2 regions of the Cardiobacterium sp. genome follow, and region 1 is predicted to be linked to the other one. Evidence: riboswitches for the same ligand, from Rfam matches in the RefSeq annotation. Region 1 holds a riboswitch; the other holds the start of a gene.
What was found. Region 1 has a riboswitch for thiamine pyrophosphate ahead of thiB (thiamine ABC transporter substrate binding subunit). Riboswitches for the same ligand answer to the same signal wherever they lie in the genome.
Positions count from the first base shown of each region.

Region 2: another riboswitch for thiamine pyrophosphate. It lies ahead of thiM (hydroxyethylthiazole kinase); the one in region 1 lies ahead of thiB (thiamine ABC transporter substrate binding subunit).

Region 1 covers NZ_DBHKZK010000082.1:1,084-7,666, reverse strand. The annotation lists gene ccoP (cytochrome-c oxidase, cbb3-type subunit III) at 1-1,195, shown strand, start outside; TPP riboswitch at 1,542-1,634, shown strand; gene thiB (thiamine ABC transporter substrate binding subunit) at 1,672-2,655, shown strand; gene ACO54Z_RS12370 (hypothetical protein) at 2,631-2,771, shown strand; gene ACO54Z_RS12365 (WG repeat-containing protein) at 2,875-3,672, shown strand; gene ACO54Z_RS12360 (hypothetical protein) at 3,754-4,317, shown strand; gene thiP (thiamine/thiamine pyrophosphate ABC transporter permease) at 4,348-5,937, shown strand; gene thiQ (thiamine ABC transporter ATP-binding protein ThiQ) at 5,915-6,583, shown strand, end outside.
Region 2 covers NZ_DBHKZK010000010.1:970-7,552, forward strand. The annotation lists gene thiD (bifunctional hydroxymethylpyrimidine kinase/phosphomethylpyrimidine kinase) at 1-385, opposite strand, end outside; gene thiM (hydroxyethylthiazole kinase) at 382-1,191, opposite strand; TPP riboswitch at 1,277-1,372, opposite strand; gene ACO54Z_RS00655 (shikimate kinase) at 1,472-2,011, opposite strand; gene ACO54Z_RS00660 (N-acetylmuramoyl-L-alanine amidase) at 2,022-3,566, opposite strand; gene tsaE (tRNA (adenosine(37)-N6)-threonylcarbamoyltransferase complex ATPase subunit type 1 TsaE) at 3,629-4,045, opposite strand; gene ACO54Z_RS00670 (roadblock/LC7 domain-containing protein) at 4,245-4,601, shown strand; gene ACO54Z_RS00675 (hypothetical protein) at 4,684-5,676, shown strand; gene ACO54Z_RS00680 (GTP-binding protein) at 5,701-6,234, shown strand; gene ACO54Z_RS00685 (roadblock/LC7 domain-containing protein) at 6,244-6,583, shown strand, end outside.

The DNA.
Region 1 (6,583 bases):
CCACTACGCTGGCAAAAGCGTCGAAGAACTCGCCAAAGACCCGGACGCGCTCGCAACAGGCCGCCGCATCTTCCTGCAAAACTGCGCCGTCTGCCACGCCTCGGACGCGGGCGGCAGCCCCGGCAGCTACCCCAACCTCACCGACAAAGACTGGATCTGGGGCGGCACACCGGAAAACATCATCAACACCATCACCAACGGCCACACCGGCGCGATGCCACCCGGTGGCGCGCTGATAGCCGTCACCCCCGGCCAGCCGCCCAGCGCCGAAGACCAGGAAAAACTCGACGACGTCAGCAACTACGTCCTCTCGCTTGGCGGCTACCCGCACGACCAGGCGCGCGCCGACAAAGGCAAAGCACTCTACGGCACCAGCTGCATCGCCTGCCACGGCCCGGACGGCAAAGGCAACCCGGTCATCGGCGGCATCAACCTCGCCGACCAGACCTGGCTCTACGCCGACGACCCGGAAGACCCGGCGGCGCTCAAAGCCTTCATCGAACACCAAATCCAGCAACCGCGCAACAACGTCATGCCCGCGTGGAAAGACACCCTGGGCGACGCCAAAATCAAAGTCGTCGCTGCCTACGTCTATTCGCTGAGCCAGGACGAAGAAGAAGCGGCGGAAGAAAAAGCGGCAGAACCTGCTACCGAAGCGACTGCTCCTGCGAGTGAAACCGCCGCACCGGCGACCGCCGAAGCCGCGACAACCAGCGAAGCAGAAAAACCCGCCGCTGAAGCGACCGCGCCCGCAGCCGAAACCGCCGCCGCTGAATCTGCTGCTACCAACGAAGCAGAAAAACCCGCCGCCGAAGCGACTGCGCCCGCCGCCGAAGCGGCCGCGCCCGCAGCCGAAACCGCTGCCGCCGAAACCGCTGCCAGCGAAGCGGCAAAACCCACCGCCGAAGCGACCACTCCCGCGAGCGAAACCGCCGCACCGGCGACCGCCGAACCTGCTGCCACCAGCGAAGCGGCAAAACCCGCCGCTGAAGCGACCGCGCCCGCAGCCGAAGCCGCGACAACCAGCGAAGCAGAAAAACCCGCCGCCGAAGCAACCGCTCCTGCAACAGAAACCGCCGCCCCGAAACCCGCCGAAGCTGCTGCGGCCAGCGACGCAGAAAAAGCTGCTACCGAAGCGACCACTCCGGCAAGCGAGGCCCCGGCGACAAGCGACAGCAAATCCGCACAACCCTGACCTACTTCGCCAGCCTGATCAAATATAGCCACCCACCGAAAGCCTCATACTGTGTTGCATCGCCTCGCCGTACAACCGCGTACTGTCTTCGGCGATACGCCTTGTCTGAAACTTTCGGTGGATGGCTATAATCCGGCATCCGCGAAAAAAACCGCCCTCCGGGGTGGTTTTTTATGAACGGCACACATACCAAAACCGTCCCCACTGCACATGGATGAACGACCAAATCCACATAACCTCACAATACAAACAACGATGATTCACCTTACTAGCGATTAATTTGAGGATTTCCACATAAGATACACACAAAAATCCACACAACTGCCTCCGACCCTATATAATGTCGCCGTTCTCAACGGGGTGTCGGCGAGCCGGCTGAGAAATACCCGCAGAACCTGATCCGGATCATGCTGGCGTAGGGATTGAGACGCTCAATCCCGTTGCGGCTGGTCTTTTTCCCAAAAACGAGGTGCAACGTGTTCAAAAAATCCCTGATTTTCCTCTCTCTCATCGCCGCCGCGGCGTCTGCCAAGCCGGTACTCACCGTCTATACCTACGGTGGTTTCAATACGGAATGGGGTGCGGGTCCCGGTCTCAAGGCCGAATTTGAAAAAGTCTGCGACTGCGAAGTCAAATACGCGGCGCTTGACCACGGCGTGATGATTTTGAACCGCCTGCGCATGGAAGGCGAGCAGAACAGCGCCGATGTCGTCCTCGGCATCGACAATACGCTGATGCAGGCGGCGCTGGATACCGGCCTGCTCGCGCCGAGCGGGGTCGATACCAGCAAGCTGAAACTGCCTGTCGCCTGGGATGACAAGGTCTTCGTGCCGTATGACTATGGCTGGTTCGGCTTCGTTTACGACAAAACCCGCCTGAAAAACCCGCCGCACAGCCTGCATGAACTGGTCGAGAGCAACGAGCCGTGGACGGTGATTTATTCCGACCCGCGCGTGAGCACGCCGGGGCAGGGTTTCATGTTGTGGATGCAGAAGGTGTTTGGCGATGGCGCTCCCGCCGCCTGGGAAAAACTGGCGAAGAAAACGGTGACTGTCGCCAAAGGTTCGGGCGAGGCCTATGGCCTGTTCCGCAAGGGCGAGAGCGACATGGCCTTGTACTACACCACTTCGCCCGCCTATCAAATCATGAAGGAAAACAACGATAATTACGCCGCCGCCCTGTTTGATGAAGGCCACTACCTGCAAGTGGAAGTGGCGGCGCGTACCCGCACCAGCAAGAATCCCGAACTGGCGCAGAAATTCCTCGAATTTCTCATTTCCCCCGCCTTCCAGGACAAGCTCGCCACCACCAACTGGGTTTATCCCGCCGCTGACGTGACGTTGCCGGAAGCGTTTGCCAAACTGCCGCGCCCGGAAAAGACGCTGCAATTCACCCCGGACGAAGTGGAGAAAAACCGGCCGCAGTGGATTGAGCAATGGCAACAGGCGGTGAGCAAGTAAAAGCAGGCATCCCGTTTGCCGCTTATATAGCCATCCTCACAAAACCGCAAACGCAGGTCGGCCATTCATGGCCGACCTGCCATAGCAAAAACGACATCGGCGGCAGCAATACTTAACCCCACCCCCGTCCCCTCCCCCGCAGGGGGAGGGGAGTGTTCTTTTACATACACCTGAGCGCTCAAGGTGTATGTAAACATAAACCCGCAAGACAATGACCTCATGCAAAAAATCATCCTGACCGCGCTGCTTTTGGCAGCGCCCCATGCCCACGCCATCGAATGCCCCGCCCCGCTCGAAGTGCCGCAAGGCGAGGGCATCGAAATCCATCGCAACGTCTGCGGCGCGTTGGGCGTCTTCAGCCAACACGGCAAAAAAGGCTTCTTTGACCCGGGCAGCGGCGAAATCACCGTCCCCGCGCAGTTTGATGCCGTGTACAACGATTACGTCGCCGACACGCTGACGCCGGTGATGAAAGACGGGCGCTGGGCTTACGTCGATACCCGGGGCAAGGCGCACACCGCCTGGGAATTTGAGCAAGTGAGCCTGTTTCCCTACGACGACGCACTCGCCATCGTCGGCAAGGCCGGGCGCTACGGCATGATTGACCGTCACGGCAAAACCGTCGTGCCGCTGCAATATGAGCGAATGGACGGCTTCATGCGCCGCGAAGACAACCGGGGCTACACCACCGTTGCCTGCAAAGCGGGCAAATGCGGCTATCTCGATGAAAAGGGCAACACCCTCATCGCGCTCGCCTACGACGACGCGGGCGGCTTCGGCGCTGACGTCGCCCCGGTGAAAAAGGGCGACCGCTGGGGCTACATCAACCTCAAAGGCGAAACCGTGCAACCCTTTGCATACGAAGAAGCGGAAGGCTTCAGCCACAACTGGGCGGGCAGCCGCGACCGTGTCTGCGTCGAAGCGGTGAAAGACGGCAAGCAGGTGGCGATTGACCCGCAGGGCAATACCTTGCCGGAAGGCACATTCTGCCACCCGCTGCCGCTGCCGGAGGCTTGAGGCGTATTTGTGTAGTCGCGGCAACGGTTGCCGAATCTGCCGCCGAATTGCTTCCTCCCACCAACCCGACAAAATCCAAACATGAAAAGACTGCTGGACAAATTGCAATTCCTGGCTGATTACGGTTTTACCGCCACCGCAGACGGCAATATCGAAAAAATGGATTTCTATACTTTGCATGAAAACCTCTATGGCTATCTGGAAGACTACAGACCATCGGGATTTTGCTTTATCCGTTATCCCGACCAGAAAATAACCATTAAAGCCAACGGGAAAACATTTTATGCTTTCGGCGTCTGTGATTTTGGCGCTTTGGTGCTTAATGAAACGGGGCAGGTATATCTGCTTAACAGCGACCGGATGAATCTCAACGGCATTTTTATTTATGCGAACCATTCATTGGAACACTTTCTGCAAAGCTACTGCCAATGGATGGTGAGCATTTATACGCTAAAAGGCAATCTGAAGCCCGATAACAGTCTGGAAGTAGAAGCGGCGGATTTATTACGCCGCCTGAAAACCACAGACGCACCCGCGATGGAAGCAGGCTGTTTCTGGCCGCATATGGCGTATGTGCTGGAAGAAGGCGGCATTACCCTTGGCATTCCCCCATCGCAATACATGGCAGACGGCAGATTGCCATAAAACCGTATTCAGACATCACCCGTAAAAACCATGCCCCGCATCCCCCCCTGGCTCCGCCCCGGCCTCATCGCCGCCGCCCTGCTCCTCGCCACCGGTGCCGCCGCGCTCACCGCCCTCATCCTGCAAGGCGGCATCGCGCAGGCGCAGTACCTCGGCGATGCCTACCTCTGGCGCGTGTTGCGCTTCACCTTCTGGCAGGCGACGCTGGCGACCGCACTCGCCGTTGTCCCCGCCGTCTTCCTCGCCCGCGCGCTGGCGCGCCGCCGATTCCCCGGCCGCACCCTGCTGCTGCGCTTCGCCACCCTGACCCTGGCGCTGCCGACGCTGGTCGCCATCTCCGGCATCATCGGCGTGTACGGCAAACAGGGCTGGCTGGCGCACCTCTGGCAGGCGTTTGGCGGACAATGGACATTCAAACCCTATGGCCTGACCGGCATCCTCCTCGTCCACCAATTCTTCGCGCTGCCGCTCGCCACCCGCCTCCTGCTCAACACCCTCGAACACATCCCCGGCGAACAGCGCCAGCTCGCCGCCCAACTCGGCGTGCGCGGCTGGGCGTTCTTCCGCCACGTCGAATGGCCGTGGCTGCGTCGCCAACTGCCGCCCACCGCCGCCCTCGTCTATATGCTCTGCTTCACCAGCTTCAGCACCATCCTCATCCTCGGCGGCGGGCCAAAAGCGACCACCATCGAACTCGCCATCTACCAGGCGCTGACCTTCACCTACCAGCCCGACCGCGCCGCGCTGCTCGCCCTCGTGCAAATCACCTGCTGCCTGAGCCTTGTCCTCATCGCGCAAATGCTCGCCAAAAACCTCAATACCGTCCCCGGCCGCCTCCATCCCTGGCACGACACCCCGCGCGGCTGGTGGCCGCGTCTCGCCGACACCGCCCTCATCGGCGCGATGCTGCTCTACCTGCTGCCGCCGCTCGTCGCCGTCATCCTCGGCGGCCTGAACCACCACCTGCCCGAAGTCCTGCGCGACCCCGCCCTCTGGCGTGCCGTGATTACCTCGCTGCGCATCGCCCTGCCCGCCGGGCTGCTCAGCATCACCCTCTGCCTGATGCTCCTCTGGAGCAGCCGCGAACTGCGCCTGCGCGGCCGCCCGCTCGCCGCCAACCTGCTCGAAACCAGCGGCATGATTAACCTCGCCATGCCCGGCATCGTCCTCGCCACCGGCATCTTCCTCCTGCTGCGCCGCACCATTGGCCTGCCACAACACGCCGACGCCATCATCATCGGCTGCAACAGCCTGATGGCCATCCCCTACACCCTGAAAATCCTCGCCGCGCCGATGCAAGACCTCGCCAGCAACTACAGCCGCCTCTGCGCCGGACTCGGCGTGCGCGGACTCACCCGCCTGAAACACATCGAACTGCGCGCGCTGAAACGCCCGCTGGCGCAGGCCTACGCCTTCGCCTGCATCCTCTCGCTTGGCGACCTCGGCATCATCGCCCTCTTTGGCAACGCCGACTTCCTCACCCTGCCCTACCTGCTCTACCAACAATTCGACGCCTACCGCTCCGACGCCAGCGACGTCACCGCGCTCATCCTGCTGCTGCTCAGCCTCGCCCTCTACACCCTGATCGAACGCCCCCATGCTCACCCTCGACAACCTTGAATGGCGCCACCCGCCCTACCAAATGCACTACACCCTGCACGCCGCCGCAGGCGAACGCCTCGCTATCCTCGGCACGAGCGGCGCGGGTAAAAGCACCCTGCTCAACCTCATCGCCGGTTTCCTCCCCGCCCACAGCGGCCGCCTGCTGATAAACGGCGCGGACTACACCGCCGCCGCGCCCGCCGCGCGCCCCATCTCCATGCTCTACCAGGAGCACAACCTGTTCAGCCACCTGAACGTGCGCGACAACATCGCCATCGGCCTCAGCCCCAACCTCAAACTCACGCCCGACCAGCGCGCGCAACTGCAAGCAACTGCTGAAAAAACCGGCCTCGCCGGGCTGCTTGACCGCCTGCCCGAACAACTCTCCGGCGGACAAAAACAGCGCGTTGCACTCGCCCGCTGCCTGCTGCGCGACCGCCCGCTGCTGCTTTTGGACGAACCCTTCTCCGCGCTTGACCCGGCGCTGCGCGTAGAGATGCTGGATTTGCTGGACGACACCTGCCTGCGCTGCCAGCCGCTGCTGTTGATGGTGACGCACAACATCGACGACGCACTGCGCATCGCGCCGCGCAGCATCGTCATCGACGGCGGCACAATCGCCTGGGACGGCGCGACCGCCGACCTCGCCCGTGGCGACAGCCCG
Region 2 (6,583 bases), on a different contig from region 1:
GTTCGTGTTTCAGCGCGGCGATGGCGTCGCTTTGCAGCAGTGGCGCACCGCCTTTGGAAATCATCACCGGGTCGAGTACCAGCGCACCGAAGTTGCAGTCGCGCAGGCTGGCGGCGACGCAGGCAATCATGTCGGCGGTGCCGAGCATCCCGATTTTGTGGGCGCGGATGGTGAAATCGGCAGCGATGGCGGCGATTTGTGCGCGCACGCTGGCGGTACTTGCCATTTCGATGTGGTTCACGCCGCAGGTGTTTTGTGCGGTGATGGCGGTGATGACGCTGGTGGCAAAGACGCCGCGCATTTGCATGGTTTTGATGTCGGCCTGGATGCCGGCGCCGCCGCCGCTGTCGGAGCCGGCGATGGTTAGCGCTTGTGGAATGGTCATGAGGCGTCTCCTTCATGCAGGCGGGCGGCGCGGGCGATGTCTTCGTCGCGGATGGCGGCGAGGGCGTCGATGAGGCGGGCGGCGAAGCTGCCGCTTTGTGTGGGCGCGAGTCCGGCGGCGGCCTGTTCGCCCGCAATGGCGTAGGCGGCGCAGGCTTCGCAGGCGGCCTGGTAGTGGTCGTGCGCGGGAGCGACGGCGAGGAAGGCGCCGAGAACGGCACTGAGCAGGCAGCCGGAGGCGGTGATGCGCGGCAGGAGCGGTGTGCCATTGTCGAGGGTGGCGACGCGCTGGCCGTCGGCGATGTAGTCGCGCGCGCCGCTCAGGACGGCGATGCAGTGGTAGCGGGTGGCGACGGTGCGCGCGATGGCGGCACGGTCGCCGTGGCCTTCGCCCGCGTCCGCGCCTTTGTTTTGCCAGGGGACGTCGGCGAGATACGCCAGCTCGCCCGCGTTGCCGCGGATGGCAGCGAAGCGGATGTGTTGCAGCAGCGCGGCGATGGTGTCGCGGCGGTAGGCGCTGGCGCCGACGGCGACCGGGTCGAGGATGACCGGCACGCCCGCGCGGTTTGCCGCCGCGCCTGCTTGTTGCATCGCTTCCAGCCGTGTTTGTGATGGTGTGCCGATGTTCAGCACCAACGCCGCGCTGTGCGCCGCCAGTTCTGCCGCCTCGGCGGGGCTTTCCGCCATCAGCGGCGAGGCACCGAGCGCGAGCAGGCCGTTGGCGCTGAAGTGGGCGGCGACGGCGCTGGTGATGTTGTGAATCAGCGGGTTTTGTGCGCGGATGGCGCTCAGGTAGTGGATGTGCATGGTGTTTCCGGTGGATGTGAGCCGGAAACAGTGACGCACCGCGGCTTTGTCCGGGAGGCGGACGCTGCGGCGGTGCGTGGTGCGGGTGATGCTTGCATAAGTTTCCTACGCCAGTGTTAGCTGTTTCAGGTTCACGGGTATGTTCTCAGCCGCCCGGCGGACGGCACCCCGACTTGATGAAGTCTGTGCGCAGTTTAGCGCAGTTGTGGCGGGTGGGTGCAAGTATCCCCGCCGGAGCGGGGATTGGGGTGCGGGTTAGGCACTGTTTGTCATTCAGCCTCTAGCGGTCGCGGCGCAGGCGGGTTTCGACGTCGTGCAGCAGTTTTTTGAAGGAGTTGGTGAAGTGGTTGTTGTCGGTATCGACGCGGATGTCCGCCAGTCCTTCGTAGAGGCCGAGGCGTTCGTCGCGGATTTGTTCAAGTTTGGCTTGCAGGTTTTCCGCGTTTTGTACCAGCGGGCGGTTGCGGTCGCGCCCTATGCGCAGGATTTGTCGGCGCACCGAGACGTCAAGGAAGACGACGAGGAACTGGCTCGCAATGAGGCGGCGGTTTTCGGCTTTGAGGACGATGCCGCCACCGCAGGCGACAATCATGTCGCGCGGGGTGGCAAGGACGCTCGTCAGCACTTCGTGTTCGCGTTTGCGGAAGCCTGCTTCGCCTTCGGTAGCGAAGATGGTCGGGATGTCCACGCCGGTGCGGGCGCACAATGCGTGGTCGGTGTCGGTAAATTCCCAGCGCAGGCGGGTGGCAAGGCGTTTGCCAAGCGAGGTTTTGCCCGCGCCCATCGGCCCGATCAGGATGATTTTGCGTCCGGCGGTCATGTGTGCTCCGTTATTTGCCAAGCAGCATATGCTGCGGCAGGTGTTCGTCGAAGTAGCGGGCGATGCCGCCCGCGATGCCGCGCGCCAGTTGTTCCTGGTAGTCGGGCGAGGCGAGTTTGCGTGCTTCGTTCGGGTTGGAGATGAAGGCGGTTTCGACCAGCATGGAGGGGACGGCGAGCGAGCGCAGCACGACGAAGTTGGCGCTGTTGACCCGTTTGCCGTGGAGGTTGCCGAGACGGGCGAGTTCGTTCAGGGTGCGGCTGGCGAGGGCGTGGCTGGATTCGATGGTGGCGTCCTGCTGGATGCCCAGCAGGGCTTGTTGTACGTCGTTGTCGTATTTGCGCACGTCTATGCCCCAGCGCTGGTCCACGGTGTTTTCGGTGCGTTCGAGGTATCTGCCGATTTGGGTGGTCGCGCCTTTGGTGGAGAGGATAAAGACGGAGGCGCCGCTTGGTTCGTTGCTTTCGGAGGAGTCGGCGTGGATGGAGACGAAGATGTCGGCGTTGCGGCGGCGGGCAATGGCGGTGCGTTCGTGCAGCGGGATGTAGGTGTCGCCGTCGCGGGTGAGGAAGGCGCTGAAGCCTTTTTTGGCGTTGAGGTGTTTTTTCAGGCGGTGTGCGATTTGCAGGACGACGTCTTTTTCGCGCAGGCCGGTGGACGGGTTGACCGCGCCGGTGTCTTTGCCGCCGTGGCCGGGGTCGATGGCGACGACGATGGTGCGTTTGGAGACGGCGGACGGGGTGATGATTTTGTTCTGTTTTTCGATGCGTCCGCTGGCGGAGATGTCGCGCTCCACGGTGACGGTCGCGGGCGCGCTGCGCTGCGGTTTGTAGGCGGGGACGGTGCGCGGCGCCGGGACGGCGGCGATGTTCGGCTGCGGGCGTGGCGCGGGCAGGGTCGCTGGCGGCAGGTTGGGTTGCGGCAGCGGGGTGGTTTGCATGAAGGGCGGCGGCGCGCTGTTCGCGTTCGGGTAGGGGAGGGCGGCGGGGCTGGTGTTGGGCAGGGGCGCGCTGACGGGCGGGCTGCCAATGCTGACGCCGCCGCTGTCGCGCATGGTTTCCAGTGGTTCGCCGGCGAAGACGACGTAGGGCGGCTGGTCGCTGCTGTCGAGGGATTCGAGGGTGAGTGTCTGTTCGGCGAGGTTGTCGTAGATGTCGATGACGATGCGGTTGCCGCGTCCGTTTTCCGGCGGCATGGTGTAGATGTTGGTTTTGGCGGGGTAGCGCAGGTCGATGACGACGCGCAGGGTGGTGGTGTCGCTGAAGCCGGTGCGGATGCTGGTGACGGCACCGCTGTTGAGGGTCATGCCGGCGCGGCCGCTGCGGCTGGCGTCGGGCAGGTCCAGCACGATGCGCGGTGGCCCGGCAAGGCTGAACTGGCGGAAGACGGTCGGGCGGTCAAGGTCGAGGACGAGTTGGGTTTTGTCCGGCAGACGGTTGTAGCGCACGTCTTGCAGGGTGACGGCCAGCGCCTGCACGCTGCAAAGCAGGGCGAGGAGCAGGAGCAGCAGGGCGCGGGCGCGCAGAAGTGCCTGGATTGCGGTTCGCAAGGTCATGTTTCTTGTGGGTTTTGTGGGAATCCCGGCATTATGCCTGTCTTGGCGGGGAAAGACCATTATCAGGCGGTTAGCGCGGTGAGGGTGCGTTTGCCGTCGCGCAGGGTGAACTGACAGATTACGTCAGCGGCGGGCAGGTATGCGCCGCCGTTTTGTGCCCATTCGATGAAGATGCGGTCGGCGCGCGCACTCCAGTCGCGCACGTCGAGGTAGAGCAGTTCGTCCGGTGTCGCCAGGCGGTATAAATCTGCATGGATTACAGTGTGTTGTCCAGTATGGTATTCGTTCATCAGGGCGTAGGTCGGGCTGGTGACGGCTCCGTTGTAGCCGCTCTGGTGCAGCCAGTGGCGGACGAAGGTGGTCTTGCCCGCACCCAGTGCGCCTTCGAGGTAATAGACTTTGTTATCAAGGGATTGGCGCAGTATGGCGATGGCGTCGTCAAGCGCTGCGTGTGTGGTGATGTCAAAGGTTGTGGGCATGGGCGTCTCCGCTTCCGGCTGAAAAATGTCATTACAACAGCAATTTTCATCACTGGCAAAATCCGCAGGCGGCGGGGGCGGTTTTTTTGTGGTAATATTCTGTTGTTCATCGTATTTCTGCGATGGGTATGTGCTGCGCATAGTGCCGTTTGCCCTAGGCGTTATGCAAAATAGTTATATCATTTGGAGTAAATCTAACATGGCTAAAATTGATCTTAGCAGTCTGCAAGACATTGACGGTTTCAAAGCTGCCGCACTGGTGGATGCCGATAGCGGTCTGGCACTGGCTACCGAAGGTTCAGGTCTTGACCTCGAACTGGCTTCCGCCGGTAATACCGAAGTGCTCAATGCCAAACGTCGCGTCTGCAAATCTTTGGCACTCAATGACGATATTGAAGATATCCTCATCACCCTCGGCAAGGGCTATCACCTGATTCGCCCGCTGGAGCGCAACGACAAACTGTTCCTCTATCTGGTACTGGATCGTTCACGTTCCAATCTTGCCATGGCTCGCCACGAATTGCGCGCTTTCGAGAAAGAACTCGATTTCTCCTGATTCAGAGGCTCTCTCGTGCGCTCCCTGGCCCCCGTGCATAGGGGGCGCAATTTTTATTTATCAGTAAACGGAACCCCTCGTTATGCCGGATAATCACAGTATCTGTCTGCTCGGATTCTCGCCGGAATCAGAAAACCGTATTAAAAAAATCATTGACACTTCCCCCGACCGTCCGCAGATCACCTGGGTTGCTGCCAATCACAAAGGGCTTAATGGCGTGGTCATCAATGCCAGTTTTCTTTCTACCCCGCAAATTCAGAAATATATTTCGCTGGTGAATTGCCCGATTGTCTGCGCCTTTAATAATGATGATGGTGCGGCATTGGCAGGCAATCACAGTTATCCGGCGCTTGACCTGCGCGATGCCGATCAGGGCAATCACAACCTCTGGCTCGGCAAACTGTTCGGCAGCGCCAATACCACGCCACCGCCGGAAAAGCATACACATGACGCCGCTCCGCGCCCGGTTTATTCCAGTGTCAGCAGTAATGATGCCCGCGAATTGCTCGACCACATTCGCCGTCGCGACAACATGGTCATTCGTGCCACCTCTGGCAACAGTATTACCTGGATCAAGCCGCACGAAGGACTGGTTTACATCAATTACCCGCGCGAATCCGTCCCCGGATTTGATTCGTGGACATGGATGGTGACAGACAATCTCGATATTCCCGACAGCGCACGCAAACTGCAATTTGACTTATGGCTGTTTGAAAGTCTGTGGCAATCCGACATGGACGGGCGACACTATATCGACGACCATGCCTATTACCGTCTCATCCGCTTTCCGCAGCCATTGGGACGACACGGACGCACCGAAGCGTTGCGCCTCGCCACCTGCACCCAGTCGCATCCGGTCAACATCCCGACCCTCTTTGAAAAAACCTCATATTCCTACGACCGCATCCGCCGCTTCCTCTTTGCCACGCTAATGGCAGGACAAGTACAAAAAGTCGAACACGACAGCGTCGTCGCCGACGAACAGGTCAAGCGCGTCTTCACCCCGCAGGAAAAAGAAAAAGTGGAACAAAAACGCAGCCTGCTGCAACGGCTGCGCGCCAAACTCGGCCTATAACTCTCACCAGACCCGATTCACATCATGCAAGAATTCAAAATTATCTTCGCAGGCAGCATGGGCGCCGGAAAGACCACGGCGATCCAGGCATTATCAGACGAAAAAGTTATTTCGACCGATGTCGCCAACAGCGACAAAAAAGCCCACAACAAACTGCTGACCACTGTCGGCATTGACTACGGCCAAATCCTGTTGCCGCCGGATACCAAAGTCGGCCTTTACGGCACGCCGGGACAAGAGCGCTTTGAGCTCGTCTGGCGCGTTGTCACCGAAGGCGCACTCGGCGCCATCATCCTCGTGGACGGTGCCTCGCCCAAAGCGGCCAAAGAACTGCCGTACTATGTGGACTACTTCCACAACCACCACATGAACAGCATCGTCGTCGGCATCACCCACTGCGACATCGACGGCGCCCACCTGAGCCTGAACGACGCCAACAAACTGCTGGAAACCCGCGACCTCAAATTCCCCATCTACGAAATCGATGCCCGCAAGCGCGATGATGTATTATTGCTGGTCGAAGCCCTGATCGCTTCCATCGAAGCAGAACTGAACTAAGGAACGCCCATGGCCACACTGGAAGACTACCGCGAGAACAACTTTGTCAACTACTGCACCCGCGCGCTGGAAACCTTCGCGGCGGAAACCCCCGGCGTGAAAAACGTCCTGCTGGCAACGCCGGACGGCTTTGAAATCGCCTCGCACGCGGAAGAATCCAAACACAGCGCCGACAGCCTTGCCGCCGTCGGCAGCTCGCTCTTTGCCCTGGGTGCCTCGCTCATCTCCGAATTCAGCCTCGGCGCGACCCGTGCCATCACCATCGACAGCGAAAAAGGCAAGGTGTACATCAGCTCCGTCCAGGCAGAAGACAAGGCGCTGATCATCCTCATCCAGTCCACCCAAAACG